Regions from separate parts of the Priestia sp. YIM B13491 genome, predicted to be linked through region 2. Evidence: riboswitches for the same ligand, from Rfam matches in the RefSeq annotation. Region 2 holds a riboswitch; each other region holds the start of a gene.
The links. Region 2 has a riboswitch for cyclic di-AMP ahead of kdpF (K(+)-transporting ATPase subunit F). Riboswitches for the same ligand answer to the same signal wherever they lie in the genome.
Positions count from the first base shown of each region.

Region 1: linked by a shared signal. The riboswitch ahead of ACFX4E_RS27450 (glutamate/proton symporter GltT) and the one ahead of kdpF (K(+)-transporting ATPase subunit F) in region 2 are both predicted to bind cyclic di-AMP.
Region 3: linked by a shared signal. The riboswitch ahead of ACFX4E_RS04040 (APC family permease) and the one ahead of kdpF (K(+)-transporting ATPase subunit F) in region 2 are both predicted to bind cyclic di-AMP.
Region 4: linked by a shared signal. The riboswitch ahead of ACFX4E_RS04995 (potassium channel family protein) and the one ahead of kdpF (K(+)-transporting ATPase subunit F) in region 2 are both predicted to bind cyclic di-AMP.

Region 1 covers NZ_JBHZOR010000021.1:13,168-17,341, forward strand. Annotated here, with positions in the region: gene thiC (phosphomethylpyrimidine synthase ThiC) at 1-258, opposite strand, end outside; TPP riboswitch at 372-486, opposite strand; gene ACFX4E_RS27440 (hypothetical protein) at 568-858, opposite strand; gene ACFX4E_RS27445 (undecaprenyl-diphosphate phosphatase) at 1,316-2,140, shown strand; cyclic di-AMP (ydaO/yuaA leader) riboswitch at 2,414-2,553, shown strand; gene ACFX4E_RS27450 (glutamate/proton symporter GltT) at 2,660-3,919, shown strand; gene ytvI (sporulation integral membrane protein YtvI) at 4,133-4,174, shown strand, end outside.
Region 2 covers NZ_JBHZOR010000003.1:250,347-254,520, forward strand. Annotated here, with positions in the region: gene kdpA (potassium-transporting ATPase subunit KdpA) at 1-1,649, opposite strand, end outside; gene kdpF (K(+)-transporting ATPase subunit F) at 1,674-1,760, opposite strand; cyclic di-AMP (ydaO/yuaA leader) riboswitch at 2,125-2,267, opposite strand; gene ACFX4E_RS12130 (hypothetical protein) at 2,283-2,420, opposite strand; cyclic di-AMP (ydaO/yuaA leader) riboswitch at 2,493-2,635, opposite strand; gene ACFX4E_RS12135 (undecaprenyldiphospho-muramoylpentapeptide beta-N-acetylglucosaminyltransferase) at 2,793-3,860, opposite strand; gene ACFX4E_RS12140 (CHY zinc finger protein) at 4,038-4,174, shown strand, end outside.
Region 3 covers NZ_JBHZOR010000001.1:792,826-796,999, forward strand. Annotated here, with positions in the region: gene glnA (type I glutamate--ammonia ligase) at 1-196, shown strand, start outside; gene ACFX4E_RS04030 (hypothetical protein) at 819-953, shown strand; gene ACFX4E_RS04035 (N-acetylmuramoyl-L-alanine amidase) at 1,118-2,152, shown strand; cyclic di-AMP (ydaO/yuaA leader) riboswitch at 2,344-2,483, shown strand; gene ACFX4E_RS04040 (APC family permease) at 2,646-4,174, shown strand, end outside.
Region 4 covers NZ_JBHZOR010000001.1:977,044-981,217, reverse strand. Annotated here, with positions in the region: gene ACFX4E_RS05005 (YjcZ family sporulation protein) at 159-239, opposite strand; gene ACFX4E_RS05000 (TrkH family potassium uptake protein) at 566-1,885, opposite strand; gene ACFX4E_RS04995 (potassium channel family protein) at 1,889-2,548, opposite strand; cyclic di-AMP (ydaO/yuaA leader) riboswitch at 2,673-2,817, opposite strand; gene ACFX4E_RS04990 (carboxymuconolactone decarboxylase family protein) at 2,933-3,391, opposite strand; gene ACFX4E_RS04985 (Lrp/AsnC family transcriptional regulator) at 3,512-3,967, shown strand.

The DNA of each region.
Region 1 (4,174 bases), on a different contig from region 2:
TCGTTCTGCAATCCACTTTTCGCGCAGAGCCGGTAATCCTTTTTGTAAATTAATTTCATAACAGGGATCTGTATAAACACCGCTCGTGTCGTATACACGTACGGGACTATTTTCTTCTTCCCCAAAAGATCCTGTAGTAGGAGACTGATGAATTTCACGCATAGGCACTTTAAGGTCTTCTCTGGATCCTTGGACATATACTTTGTGACTGTTTGGAAAAGGCTTTTTCATAGAAACTGATACATTTTGTTTTGACATTACATATTCCTCCGGTTTCGCATAAAGTGTAGCTATACCGAACCATAAAAAAATCGGGTTCTGTGATAGACAGAACCCGATGGAATAGGCGAAAAAAGAATAAACATATACTATTCTTTTCAAGACTACTTCCCTCCGCTGGTATAACCCAAATCAGGTTCAAAGGGTTAAAGAGTTTTATTGCACTCTTCTCTCAGTCTGAGCTATCAGACACCCCTAGTAGAAATAACATTCAAATTATTCAATTTACGGCTTAAGTTTACCATCATTCGGTAAAAAATCAACCCTTAAATAAAAAAAGCTAGACAATTAACGTTGTCTAGCGGCATCGATTGCAATCACAATAGCTGTAATAATGTGCATGATAAACCCTAAAAATGGAATCCAAGCAACCAGTGAAGTAACAATCCCTAGTATGTTTCCATACGCAGATAACCCTCGTCTATTAGCTAAAATGAGCGTGATAGCATGAAGAATAAATCCAATAAAAAGAGGAGTATAACTAAAGCCCATAACAATCCCGGCGCCAATTAAAGGAATTCCCAGCAAGGCTTCATACCCAGCAGTCACCCATTTCATTGTACGTACATTTCCATTCATAGTAAAAAGCCTCCTAAAAAAGATACTACTATATACGAGTAAAGAGAGAAAAAAGTTTCAAATTACTTAGGGGATATGCCGTATAAGCAAGCACTAGTTGATTAAAATGATAGATGACAGTAAAGGGGATGGAAAAAACATAATGATTTAGTCATTTTTGTACACTAAAGAAAAATAGTCTAGATGATTCATTTTTAGCTAAGGAACCGGAATTTATACCGAACATAGTGACTACTTTCTAATATAAATAAAAGCTGATATCGTGTTTTTTGATTATAGCATGTAAGGTTTTTATTACAAATTATTAAAGATTCTTATCTTTTTGCAAATACACATTGTATTTCATAGTTTTAACAATTATGATAAAAAAGCAAGTGTCAAAATAGGAAAATAGTTGAGCATGTAAAACTAAGCGATAAGCTTATTAATTTGAAAGAAAGGCAAGGTACATAGCTTTATGTGGGAAATTATTGTAGCAATCATTTTAGGGATTGTAGAAGGTTTAACAGAGTTTGCTCCTGTTTCGTCAACTGGGCATATGATTATTGTGGATGACCTATGGTTAAATTCCAAAGAATTATTTTCATCTCCAGTAGCTAATACATTTAAAATTGTTATTCAGCTAGGGTCGATCTTAGCAGTAGTAGTTATTTTTAAAGATCGTTTCATTAATTTATTAGGATTGGGAAAAAAGCCAGCTGCTCCAATTGGGCCGACAAATCGCTTGAATTTAATGCAGGTAATTGTTGGTTTGTTACCCGCAGGAGTGTTAGGACTTTTGTTTGATGATTACATTGATGAACATTTGTTTTCTTTAAATACGGTGCTAATTGGCTTAGTAGTCGGAGCTGTATTAATGATTCTAGCAGATTTGTTTGGACCTAAACGTCCGCGTGTAGAGACGGTGGACCAAATGTCTTATGGACAAGCACTGGGTATAGGACTGTTTCAATGTATTGCTCTTTGGCCAGGTTTTTCTCGTTCAGGCTCAACGATTTCAGGAGGAGTTCTTCTTGGAATGAGCCATAAGGCAGCGGCAGATTTTACATTTATTATGGCAGTGCCAATCATGGCAGGAGCAAGTGGACTTTCATTGGTTAAAAACTGGCAGTATTTCACATCAGATGCGCTACCGTTTTTTATTGCTGGTTTTATCAGCGCCTTTATTTTTGCGCTGGTATCTATTCGCTTTTTCCTGAAATTAATTAATCGTATCAAATTAGTACCGTTTGCACTATATCGAATTGTGTTAGCAGCCATTCTATATTTTGTATTTTTATAAAATAAACACGCGAGTTCTTTAGTCCCGTAAGCTTCTAATAGAGACTCAAAGAGCAAGAAAAAGCTATTGCAATGTTGCAATAGCTTTTTTGCATAAATATATATTATCGCCTTTTGAAAGCGTTTTATAAACATGGGTATTGACAAAACGTGTCGAAAAATAGTAAATTAATATTTGTGCAGTATAAAGTTAAGTAAAAGTAAGACTTCTGTTTAGTTTTATTGACTGTAAAAAACGTATGACAACGTATAGATCGTTTTAATTTTATAAAAACTGAATAATAAGCTTAATCGTATAGAGCGGGGGAATCATTATCGGCAGTAAAGCTGCCTTGGGGTGAATCCTTACAAAAGGTAGGAAACTCTCAATTCCGAATCCGACAGTTAACCCCGTTTGCTTCATTGAGAGAAAGAGCCCAAAATAGCGTAAGTAAAAGGCTGTTCTTTCTTAAGAATAGTCTTTTTTTGTTTTTTCAGAAAAGTATATACAAATGTCATACATCTTTGGGGAGGTACATCTATGAAAAAAATTCGTTTTGGTTTGGCTACGCAGATTTTTACCGGATTAATCCTCGGTGTTCTTGTAGGGGTAATTTGGTTTAACGATCCGCGTGTAGTAACATACCTACAGCCGCTAGGAGACCTATTTTTAAGATTAATTAAGATGATTGTTATTCCAATTGTTATCTCAAGCTTAGTCGTTGGAGTTGCAGGAGCAGGGAGCGGTAAACAGGTCGGAAAGCTCGGCGTTAAAACCATTCTCTATTTTGAAATTATTACGACTTTTGCAATTATAATCGGTGTATTGGTTGCTAATATTTTTCATCCTGGGCAAGGTGTAGACATTCATTCAGCACAGAAGAGTGATATTTCACAATACGTTGAAACATCAAAACAGCAAGAAGGAAAGTCAGTGGCTGAAACGTTCTTACACATTGTTCCAACAAACTTTTTCCAGTCAATTGTTGAAGGAGACATGCTAGCAATTATCTTCTTTACAGTGTTATTTGCACTTGGAGTAGCGGCAATTGGGGAAAGAGGAAAGCCAGTTGTACAATTCTTCGACGGCGTTTCTCATGCAATGTTTCACGTGGTAAACCTTGTAATGAAAGTGGCTCCAATTGGTGTATTTGCTTTAATTGGTGTAACAGTTTCAAAATTCGGCTTAGAGTCACTTCTTTCATTAGGAAAGCTTGTTATCTTAGTTTACTTAGCGTTAATTTTCTTCCTACTTATTGTATTAGGAGGAATCGCGAAATGGGCAGGAATTAACATTTTCCACTTGTTCCGCTATATGAAAGATGAACTGTTGTTAGCATACAGTACATCTAGTTCTGAGACAGTTCTTCCGCGTATTATGGAAAAACTTGAAAAGATGGGCTGTCCAAAAGCTATCGTATCGTTCGTTGTACCAATTGGTTATACATTTAATCTAGATGGTTCCGTTCTTTATCAAGCGATTGCAGCGTTATTCTTAGCGCAGGTGTACGGTATTGATTTAACGATCGTTCAACAGCTGACGCTCATTCTTGTATTGATGGTTACATCTAAAGGAATGGCTGCCGTGCCAGGAACATCATTTGTTGTATTACTGGCTACTCTTGGAACAATCGGTGTTCCGGCAGAAGGATTAGCCTTCATTGCTGGAGTAGACAGAATCATGGATATGGCACGTACGGTTGTTAACTTAGTAGGAAACACACTAGCAGCAATTGTGATGTCTAAATCTGAAGGCAAATTTGACCCTAAAAAAGGTACAGAGGTCATGAGAGCCGGCTAATTTATAAATTAAAAAGCTACTTATTCTATTCAAAAAATTAGAATAAGTAGCTTTTTTCATAATAATTCCTTTATTATTATGGAAATTGACCCTATAATATGTAACATCAGGTATAAATAAATCCAAATTTTATTCTTACATAAAAGCAGTCACTGGTTCCTTTCTTTATCAATAAATATAGAGATAGCTTAGCTAGTTGGGGGATAGTAGAGTATGTGGAAAAAACGAATATGGGTCATCGCCTCGATAGTAATC
Region 2 (4,174 bases):
TACTCAGCAACCGGCCCAAGTACAAGCACTGGGAAAAACGTAAGTGCCCCTACAATAACGGTAGTTCCAATTAAAATGCCGCTAAATAAAGACGTATCCGTTTTAAATGTCCCAGGTGTTTCAGGAACAAGCTGCTTAGATGCTAGTGAGCTCGATACCGCCAGCATCGTAATTAGTCCGAAGTAGCGTCCAATATACATAACAATTCCCGTAGAAATGTTCCAAAACGGAGTTGCGTCACCGAGTCCTTCAAAACCAGAGCCATTGTTTGCTGCTGATGATGTAAATTCATACAGTGCCTGGCTTAACCCGTGAAAGCCTGGGTTTGATATACCTTCTATTCCTAAATGAGTAGTTAGCGCTACGGCTGTTCCTCCTAAAATTAGCAGCGGCTGCAGAATAAGCGTCACGGCGATGAGCTTCATTTCTTTTCCTTCAATTTTTTTACCTACGTATTCTGGTGTTCTTCCAACCATTAAACCTGATAAAAATACGGCGATGATGACGTACATCATGACATTCATAAATCCTGCTCCGACACCGCCAAATACGGTATTTAACATCATATTTCCAAGCGTTAACAACCCGGTAAGAGGTGTAAGGGTATCGTGCATGGTGTTGACCGCACCTGTTTCACTTGCTGTCGTCACGATGGCGTAAAGAGTCGACATACCGACACCAAAACGAACTTCTTTGCCTTCCATATAACCGCTCGCTTCATTTAGATGAAAAGCATCAAGTCTTGGATTGCCGCCCCACTCTGTTACAAACGCTGTGCTTAAAATAACGATAAACAGCATACTCATCGCTACAAACAAGATGCGGCCTTGCTTACGCTGTCCGATCATTTTTCCGTACGTAAAAGGAAGTGCTGTTGGCAATAAAAGCATAAGGACAATTTGTAATACATTGCTCAACGCGTTAGGATTTTCAAATGGATGGGCTGAATTAACACCAAAAAATCCCCCTCCGTTGTTGCCTAGCTCTTTAATTGAAAGAAAAGAAGCAACTGGTCCCCTTGCTATTTGCTGTGTTGCCCCTTCTAATGTATGGGCAGTCACCGTTCCGCTTAACGTTTGAGGGACACCTGAAATCATAAATAAAATGCCGGTTATAAAAGCGATAGGAAGTAAAACACGCGTAATTGATTTCACAAAATCAACAAAAAAGTTTCCTATTTCCTTCCCTGCCAACCCACGAATAAACGCGATTGCTACTGCAAATGCCGTTGCTGGTGCAGCAAACATCATAAATACAACGGCTGCCATCTGCGAGAAATAGGACAAACCTGATTCACCGCTGTAATGCTGCAAGTTCGTATTTGTCATAAAACTAATGGCCGTGTTAAAAGCAAGGGCCGGATCCATTCCTTTGATGTGGCTTGGGTTAAGCGGCAGTACCCCTTGAAACCGGAAGATAAGATACACCACAAAAATCATAAACGTATTCGCCAAAACGAGAGCAATTGCATATTGCTTCCACGTCTGATTATGCCCTTTAATTCCTGCCGCTTTAAACATCACCGATTCTATCTTTCCTACCAAGCTAGTGTTTTTATCGTTTGAAAACACATTCGCTATATAAATACCTACGGGCTTTGCAATAAGCGCTACAAAAACAAGCAGTAGCGCAACTGATAGTAGAAAAATCCCCACGTTTTATTCCTCCGCTTATTAAAATTGTTCTGGATTTAACAGTACATATACTAAATAAATTAAAACGAGAACTGAAATACCTAGCAAAATGAACGACACGTTCACTTCTCCTCTCTTTCGTCTACTACACGAGACGACCAGCAAATAATTCCGTACATAGCAGCTGTTAATATGACAAGCGTTCCCAGCATGATTATATCCAAGTTGCTCCCTCCTAACTGTTTCTTACCACCAATGATTAAGCGTAGTGACTGTTACCGTGCGTAAAGCATCACGCCCAAGTGAGCTAGCAGCGAAAGGTTATCTTTGATTATTCCTAACGTATTGTTGATCTCGTTTTAAAAGCCCTACTATATCCTCTTTACGGTGCAGACATAAGCTGCTCTCCTATTTTTCCATAAAAAAACCGCAGAAGAGAGTCCTCTTCCGCGGTTTAATGCACGACAAATAAGCCGTGATCGACACGAATTTTTTCACTCCCAAAACGCTTACGGAGTTAGCTGTCGGATTCGGGTTATGGAAGTAACCCTACTCAGTTAAGAGATTCACCCCTAGTACATACGTACAAAATATTGGGTCCCCCGCTCATAATTGATTAAGCGTATATTTGTTATTTAATTTTTAGACTTAATTATGGTTTTTACTGCTGCGTTTAATACTTTGATTAGCTAACATAGACAAATAGCGGTTTGCTAGATCAAAAGATTGCTGATCACATATTGCACGATATTCAATCATTTGAATCATTTGCTTAGATAAATGCATGTTAACGCTCCTTTCGCCTATATTTTGAAAGGAACGCGCTATCCGCTTTTATAGAAAACGGCCACGATTACACCATCCTCTCTCTTAACGCTTACGAAGTTAGCTGACGGGTTCGGGTCAAGAAAGTAACCCTACTCAATTATGAGATTCACCCCTAGTAATTGGTTCCTCCGCTCTTTCCCTCTCTTTCAGGAAAGACTCAGCGTTTCACTGTGGAACGTTTCATGAGAGTAATCTTACTCCTGTTAAAATTTACTGTCAACAACATTTTTTGAAATTTTAAAAGCTTTATTTTTTGCTGTTTATTCATTATTTTAAAATAATAGATTCAAAGAAAAAAGCGTTCTTATCTCCTCGATAAGAACGCTTTTTTTAGCTCATTTTCTCAATTTCATTTACAAGAATTGAAATGGCATCCGTTTTTGTTGCTTCACGCATTGTACGCTTCATCGTACTTGCCTGCTGCTGAAGCTCATTTACTTCACGCAAAAACACTTCTTTTGTTAACTGTTCTTCTTCCACAACCATACAGTAGCCTTTTTTCTTAAAGGACTGTGCATTTAAAATTTGATCTCCTCGGCTTTGTGCTTTTGACAAAGGAATAATCATCATCGGTTTATGAAGGGCTAAAAACTCAAAGATAGCATTTGATCCGCCGCGTGTAATCACATAATCAGTCGCCGCTAGAACATCTGGAAGCTGTTCATTTACATATTCTAACTGACGGTAGCCCGACTCTTTTTCAAGGCTTGTATCAACATTGCCTTTTCCGCACAGGTGTACAATTTGAAATTTCTTTTGCAGTTCAGGCAAGGACTCTCGAACAATCTCATTGATGCGACGTGCTCCTAAACTTCCGCCCATAATGGTTAAAATTGGGCGCTTATCATAAAAGCGAAGCCAGCTTTCCCCGTTCGCTGCGCTTCCGCTAAATAATTCTTTTCGAATAGGTGAACCAACAACCTGCACTTTTTCTTTTGGAAAATAGTTTGCCGCTTCATCAAAAGAAGTGAAAATTTTAGTGGCAAATTTCTGCGCAATTTTATTTGCCAGTCCCGGTGTTAAATCACTTTCATGAATGAACACGGGAATGTTTAGCGATTTAGCAGCCATTACAACAGGGACTGTGACAAAACCGCCTTTTGAAAACACAAGAGAAGGCTTTAACTTTTTCAGCACGCGACGTGCATCGCCAACTCCTTTTGCTACTCGAAATACATCTTTTACATTTTCCATATCTACGTATCGACGCAGCTTCCCGCTTGAAATCGCATGATATGGAACGTTTAATTTTGTAATTAATTCTTTCTCAATACCATTGTGAGAACCGACATAATGGATATCCCATTTTTCACTGTCTAATTCTTTCATAATGGCAATGTTTGGTGTTACGTGTCCAGCTGTTCCGCCTCCGGTAAAAACGATAACTTGCTTACTCATTTTTTCTTCCTCTCTTTACTTCACTTAATGGATCTGTTTTGACATCAATTTTTATCTGATCTTTTTAGCATGCAATCTGACATGTAAAACGATGGTTTTATTATAGCATTTTTCTTTTTACATATGTATGATAAGGCGTATAAAAGCATGCTATACTTTTCATAGGGAGTGATGATAATGAACAAATCTGCACCTATAGTAAAAGGTGATACGGTGGATTCCGAAACGCGCTGTACACACTATCATACGGATAAAGATATTATTGCAATAAAATTTTATTGCTGTAATACATATTATCCATGCTATCAATGTCA
Region 3 (4,174 bases), on a different contig from region 2:
TGTTGAAGAAGGTATCGTAGATTTACCTGCAACATTAGCTCAAGCTTTAGATAGCTTCCAATCAAACGAAGTTATGGTTTCTGCATTAGGTGAACACTTAGCAGAGCACTTCGTTGAAGCGAAAGAAATCGAATGGGATATGTTCCGTACACAAGTTCATCCTTGGGAACGTGACCAATACATGAGCCAATATTAATTCTTAAAAGTCCGAGAGATCGTTTATACGTTCTCTCGGACTTTTTTGTTTTCAAAATGAATAACATTGCGCATATTAAATATTGAACTAAACTGTTCATAAAATAAGTATAGCTGCCTGTCGTACAATTTACGGGAGGCTTTTTATTGTTTTGTTAGATACAGGAAAGAATTTAGTTATATGAATTAAAAAGGATAAGCTTTTTGTCTCATTGAATCTATATGTAAAAGTAGTGTATAACAGATAGAGAGATTGTTTATGTATTCACTCTGCACTTCAGTATAACTTCAGAGAATTTTCAGCCAGTCGTAGTATCATTAGAAAATACTGTTGGAGAGGAATGGAATGAAAATGCAAGAAGGGAATTTTTTCAAAGGTTTAGTAATAGGCATATTAATAAGCATTCCAATTTGGATTATTCTCATTGTTATAGGCGTTCTGCTTTTTAAATAGGTCTTAACGTTATAAATAATAGACCCTCTTGATCTATACTTTAATCAACCAGAATAGAATCTGGACCAAAAATATGTTAGGGGGGAGAGAAGATCCGCACGATGAATTGTGCGGATTTTTTTATTGGTAGGGTGAACGTAGATTTCATCTATTTAGTTGCTTCTAGCAGTTGATTGGAGGGAAAGGCGAAGACTCCTGCGGGAAAAGCGGAATAGGTGAGACCCCGCAGGAGCGCACGCGACGAAGAGGCTCACCAGCCGCCCGCGAAAAGCGAAGCCTTGCACGGAAATCAACAGCGATGTAACAAGCCATCCATACTAGCGCATTTATCCCATTTGTTCGTTTTTAGGTTGAAGTGATGTCGTTATGTCTCAATCTCCTTTTTTAGTAATTTTTCACTAAGTAGGCTAGTATACGTAGCACTTTTTTCCCCCATGCATATGTTAAAAATAAGGAGGGACAAGTAATATGAAAAAAATCTATCTTGATGCAGGACATGGTGGGGCAGATGCAGGAGCGGTTGGAGCAAACGGACTGTATGAAAAAAACTTAGTTTTAAAAATCCAACAATATTTAATAAGCTATTTAAATAGCACGTACAGTGATTTTACAATTAAAACCACTCGTACCACAGATGTTTTTTTATCGTTATCTCAGCGCGCTTCTCAAGCTAATTCGTGGGGCGCAGATGCATTTATGTCTATTCACGTAAATGCCGGTGGAGGAACAGGGTACGAAGATTATGTTTATAGAAGCGCTAGCAATGCCAGTAAAACGTTTCAATCGATTGTCCACGGCCAAGTACAGCCAGCGCTGCTGTCGTATAATCATCCGAATCGCGGTCGAAAATCAGCCAATTACGCGGTGCTTCGCTTAACAAATATGCCTGCAGTACTAACTGAAATAGCTTTTATTGATAACAGTACAGATGCAGCACTTCTTCAAAATGAAGCTTTTTTAAAAAGCATGGGTGAATCGTATGCAAAAGGAATTGCCGTATATTTAAATTTACCTCGTCGTGCAGTTCCAAACCCAAATCCAACACCAACTCCGAATCCATCGCCTTCTGAACCGGGTACAAAAACGTATACGATCAAGCAAGGAGATACGCTTTACAGTATTGCACAGAAGTACAAAATAACAGTACAGGCGCTTCAAGAAGCGAATACAGGGCTTTCTGATCCGTTAACACTGCAGGTTGGAAAAACAATCGTTATTCCTTCAGGAACTTCACCAACACCATCTCCAACACCACCTTCTGAACAATATCCACTTCCTAATGGAATTTTAAAACAAGGCGATTCTGGAGAAGCTGTGAAACAGCTTCAAAGAGCATTAAACGCGGTTAATTTTAAAGTAGGGTCAGTAGACGGAATATATGGAGTTCAAACGAAAGATGCAGTCAGACGTTTTCAACTTGTGTATCTTCCTTATGATGTAGATGGCATTTATGGTCCTCAAACGAAAAACAAGCTAGCAGCCGTTTTAAAAGCAAAAAGTTAAAGCAAAAAGGTCTTCTGTAAGCGGGCAGAAGGCCTTTTGTTTTTCTGTTAAAAGCGCCTTAAGCACTATTTTATGGTTTACGTAAAATAATGCTTTACAAACCATTTGTACGGGAGTATATTATCTAAGAACAAAGGATAGCTATGAAAGAAACATGTTATCGATCATACTCTTTAACCGAAAATTATATTGACCTGTTATCGCTTAATTCGTCAGAAGTGGGGGACCCAAATTTGTGCATTGTCACTTGGGGTGAATCCTTTTAAAAGGTAGGGCTACTCTCATAGCCCGAATCCGACAGCTAACCCCATAAGCGTTTTGGAGAGGAGGTTTAAGCTGTGTAAAAACGCTGAGAACCCTTAGTGTTTTTTTTGTGCGCTTTTTTAACATAAAAAGGTATTTTTAAGGAATAATATCACTTATTCATGAACTTGTAACGGAGCTTAGCAACGGACGGTCGATAGTAGCTAAGCAATCATCGGAGGGAAATTACGTGAACTATTCAGTTCTCAAAAGATTATTGATTGGAAAGCCGCTTAAAACAAAAGAGTTAGGCGATCAAAAGCTTAGTAAGCTTAAAGCACTGGCTATTTTATCGTCAGATGCTTTATCTTCAGTAGCTTATGGAACAGAACAAATTTTGATTGTACTTGCAACAGTAGGCGTCCTTGCTTATTGGTATTCAATTCCAATTGCGATTGGGGTATTGGTGCTGCTGACGGCTTTAATTCTTTCATACCGTCAAATTATTTATGCGTATCCGCAAGGCGGAGGAGCTTATATTGTTTCCAAAACCAATTTAGGAGAAAATCCTGGGCTTATCGCTGGAGGATCACTGTTGGTGGATTATATTTTAACAGTTGCTGTGAGTGTTTCAGCAGGAACCGATGCTTTAACTTCGGCTTTTCCAACGCTGCATCATTACAATGTAGTAATTGCGTGTATGCTGGTGATTTTTATTACAGTCTTAAATTTACGCGGGGTAACAGAATCCGCTTCTGTATTAGCTTATCCGGTTTATTTATTTGTTATTGCTCTTATTTTGTTAATAGCGGTAGGCTTTTTTAAAATAGCGACAGGTCAAGTTTCACCTGATCTTCATCCATCTCTCGGTACAGTAGTGCCAGGTATTAGTTTATTTTTATTATTAAAAGCTTTTTCATCAGGCTGTTCGGCATTGACAGGTGTAGAAGCTATTTCAAATGCAGTGCCTAACTTTAAAGAGCCAGGTGCAAAAAATGCGGTTCATACATTAATGCTGATGGGCGGTATTTTAGCCGTTTTATTTTCTGGCATCACGTTTTTAGCTTATTGGCTTGGCATTTCTCCAAAAGCAGATGAAACGGTTGTATCACAAATTGCATCGAGTGTGTTTGGACGAAATGGATTTTATTATTTTATTCAAGGTACAACAGCTCTAATTCTAGTGCTAGCGGCGAATACGGGCTTTTCAGCGTTCCCTTTGCTGGCTGTGAACTTATCGTCTGATAAATACATGCCAAGAATGTTTCAAATTCGTGGCGATCGACTAGGCTATTCAAATGGAATTGTGACCCTTGGAATTGCTTCTATTGTCTTAATCGTAGCTTTTAAAGGAGCGACTGAACAATTAATTCCTCTTTATGCAGTCGGGGTGTTTATTCCATTTACGCTTTCTCAAACAGGAATGATTGTCAAATGGCTTAGAGAAAAGCCGGCCGGCTGGCAAGGGAAGCTAACCATTAACTTAATTGGTGCCCTCATTACTTTAACGGTGCTAATCATTTTGTTTACAACGAAGTTTTCACAAGTATGGTCCGTGCTCATTTTCTTGCCGGTTATTGTCTATATTTTTCATCGCATTCATACGCATTATGAAGCGGTAGGAGAACAGCTTCGCATTAAGCAAGGAGAAAAGATTGGAAAGCTTGAAGGAAGTGTGGTCATTGTTCCTGTAGCAGGAATGACAAAGGTAGTAGAAAATTCATTAAATTATGCAAGAACGATTGGTGATACCGTTATTGCAGTGCATGTGGCCTTTGA
Region 4 (4,174 bases), on a different contig from region 2:
CTTATTTCAAAAAAAAACCATGCTTTCGCATGGCTACATACCGATTAGATGAATGAGTAGAGGAACTCATTGTTCGGCAATATTGAAGAAATTTTTGGTTTTTACTTCCGCCTAGTATGCCCTTTTTGACGGGGGCTATGCGTAAATAAAGTTAACGTTTAAAAGCGAAAGCCAGACGCACCTACAATAACAAGTAAAACAAATAACACAACGATTAACGCAAAATTTTGTTTTCCCACGTACCATCCCTCACTTCCTATTATCTGCTTTTAGTGTATGCAACAGCTTGGCAAAATGTTTAGGACAGGGGTGCGGATTTTTCCAATGAGAAAAACCTTCAAATTCCGCCAAAAAAAGTGAATCATATTTTTGTTTCTTTCGTTATATATAGTAAGAGATTTTTTACTATAAAAAAGGGGGACCTTTAATGCGCCGACATTCCAAATTGCCCATTGTTCTTGTCTTTGCCTTCTTTTTATTCATCGCAACTGTTTTGTGCGTAACCTCTTATATGTCTTGAACGTATAAATAATATAAAAAAATCGCCTTATCGAAGGCGATTTTTCTACCCTAGCATTATATCTTCATTTGGATAACGAACAGCTTCGCGCTTTTGCTTAGATAATGAAAACGCAAGCGTTAATGGCCCCACTTTTCCTAAAAACATGATAAAGATAATAATTACGCGTCCAAAGTACGAAAGTTCAGGAGTTGCTCCCATTGATAAACCTACTGTTCCAAACGCTGAAACAACTTCAAACATAATTTTTACAAACGGAAGGTTTTCCGAAATATTTAACAGGAAAATGGCCCCAAATACAAACATAATTGAAATCATCGTGATGGCTAGTGCCTTAAACACGTGAAGAGGAAGAAGTCGTCTCTTTAACAGCACAATATCTTCCCGGCTTCGTAAAAATGCCCATACAGAAAAAACAATCACCACAAACGTTGTTAGTTTAATACCGCCTCCTGTTGACGCACTTCCTGCACCAATAAACATTAATAAGACCATTAAAAAGACCGTTGCATCATGCAGGTGAGCTAAATCAATTGTATTAAATCCAGCGGTTCTTGTCGTTACTGCTTGAAAATAAGAAGCCCATACTTTGTCTCCTAATGATAAATTTCCGAGCGTATGCGAATTGCTGTACTCTAAGAAAAAAATAAAAAGCATGGCAATCACATTAATCGCAAACGTGCTGATAATCATAATTTTTGAATGCAACGTTAGTTTTTTATACGATTTTTTCACCCACATATCAGCAAGAACGGTAAACCCTAACCCGCCAATGATGAACAAAAAAGAAATCGTTATGTTAATAATAGGATCTCCAACATACTGTACTAAGTTATCAGACAGTAGTCCAAACCCTGCGTTATTAAAAGCTGAAATTGAATGAAACAAGCTAAAGAACAGCCCCTTAGACCATCCGAATTCCGGAACCCAGCGTATCGCTAAAAAAATAAGTGCAATAAACTCAATTAAAAATGAAAAGATAAACAGCCTTTTAACTAGCAGGACAACTCCGCCGACGCTTGTTTGATTTAATGCCTGCTGAACGAGCATACGCTCTTTAAATCCAATTTTTTTACCTAGCATCATAAAAATCAACACGGCAAATGACATAATGCCAAGACCGCCTATTTGAATTAACAGCATAATGATCGTTTGACCGATGACGGTAAAACGCGTACCTGTATCTACGACGGCTAAGCCGGTCACTGTCATAGCGGAAGTAGATGTAAAAAGGGCGTCTACCCATCGGATTGGCTCAGTAGTAGAAAAAGGCATCATCAATAGAAGAGCACCCATAATAATTCCTCCGCCAAAAATGGAGACAAGCAGCTGCGGAGGGGTGAGTTTAATGATTTGTTTTTTCATGAGTTAAACTCCTTCTTCTTCAAAACGGTTCAAATCGCGGTTATGTCCGATAACAATAAGCATATCTCCTTGTTCAATTATTTCATGCGCGGTAGGCGAAATCACCATTTCCCCGTCTTTTCGCTGAAAGCCGATAATGTTGCAGCCGTACTTGGCACGAATGTTTAAATCAAACAGCGTTTTATTATGAAGTTTCTTAGAGGCGACAATTTCGACAATACTATAATCCTTTGATAATTCAATGTAATCAATGATTTTTTCTGACACTACGTGATGAGCAATACGTTTAGCAATATCACGCTCAGGATGAATGACTTTGTCTGCTCCTATTTTCTCCAGCACTTTTTGATGATACATATTCACTGCTTTTACCCATACTTGCTTAACGCCCATATCTTTTAAAAGCATCGTTGCGAGAACGCTTGCTTCGATATCATCCCCAAACGAAATAAGAGCATGATCAACATTGCGAATACCTAGCCCCTTTAAGCTAGCTTCATCAATCGCGTTTGCTTGCACAACATATGTAGCTGAGTTGCTAAATTTATTTACTACCTCCTGATTGCGGTCAATAGCGAGCACATCCACATCCAGATTAGCAAACTCTTCAACCAAACTGCCTCCAAAACGACCTAATCCCAATACAGCAAACTGTTTTTTCATAATGTATTTATTCCTTTCTTCAACTGCTGTGTGTTCTCTTAGCTTATACTTTTTCTAAAAAATTACATCTTTTTCTTAAAAAAAGCGCAAAAAAACACAGGAAGGCTCCTGTGTTTTTTCACACTCTTCCCCCTCAAAACGCTTGCGAAGTTAGCTGTCGGGTTCGGGTTTTAAGAGTAACCCTACCTTTTTAAGGATTCACCCCGAAGCACAATATGTGCGTAAATAATGGGTCCTCCGCTCCGTAATGGATTAAGCGATTTTTATTCAAATGTCTATGATCTATTTTTTAGAATAATCGATTCGATTCATGATACGTTTCACTTCACGAAAGCTATCTTACTCCTGTGAATTTTGTCTGTCAAGATATTTTTAGGGAAGACCTCACTTGCCCTGCAAGCTGCAAAAATCATATAAATCTAAACTGACAATCATTTTGTGAAATTGATCAAATAAATTAATAACAGCTAAAAGCTCTAACAGCTGCGTATCACTGTAAAATTTCTTTAATTGATCCATATCAGCATCGGTCAACTCCCTTGGACGCACTCGGTATACATCAATAAATCGAAACAGCAGTCGATCTTTTTCTTCCAGCTCTTTTTCTCTTAACACTTTTTGATTAAGCGTCTCATCGCCTACATATGACATGCTCATACATGTCTCACAGCCGTTAACACCTGCTAGATAAAGCCTTATTTTTTCCTTAGTCTCTCTCTCTACTATATCGCTGTTCCAAAGCGTGTTGTAAAGTTCATCATACAATCTTTTTACATGCGGAATTAAATTCAATGCTTTTTCAAAATTTGTTCCCTCTTCGTTTGCTAACAAAACTCTTGCCATTTTTTACTCACTCCTTTTTAATTATTATAGTAAGAAAAATGGAAATTTCAGATTACATATAAAACATTTTATCTACTATTACTAATCAAATGAAACGTTAATGAGAAAGAAGGTTTTCAATTGAAAATTGATGAAATTGATTTATCGATTTTGCAGGCGCTGCAGCAAAACAGCCGCCTTTCCTTACGAGAGCTAGGAAAACAAATTAACTTGTCTCCTCCTTCGGTGGCAGAGCGAGTAAGGCAGCTAGAGAGCTTTGGTGTTATAAAAGGGTATACGATTGATATTGATTATGAAAAGCTGCACCTGCCCGTGTCGTGTTTTATTGAAGTAACGATGAAAAACGGCGAGCACGAGCGTTTTAAACGATTTATTTCTCATTATCCCTACGCTTTATTCTGTGAACGCATCGCCGGGCAAGCCTGCTTTATTACAAAGCTTCAGCTTCCTCACCTGCACGTACTCGAACAATTTATTAACGAAATTACACCTTATGCCAAAACGATTTCACACATCGCCCTTTCTCACGTAGAGATGGCTCCTGCGTTATTGAGTCATTTAAAAGATGAAAAGTGATTGAAACGTAACGAAAAAATCCGAACGATTCATCGTTCGGATCTTCTTTCCACTAAACTACTTTTGTCCCAAGCTCTTTTGTTCGTCCAACAGCATAAAAAATAACCCTCCAAAGCTGGAGGGTATAAATTTTCCGAATAATGAAAGTTTTACAACTTCATTTTATCAGGTGCCGACATTTCTGTCTACTTAAAAATGTAAAAGAGC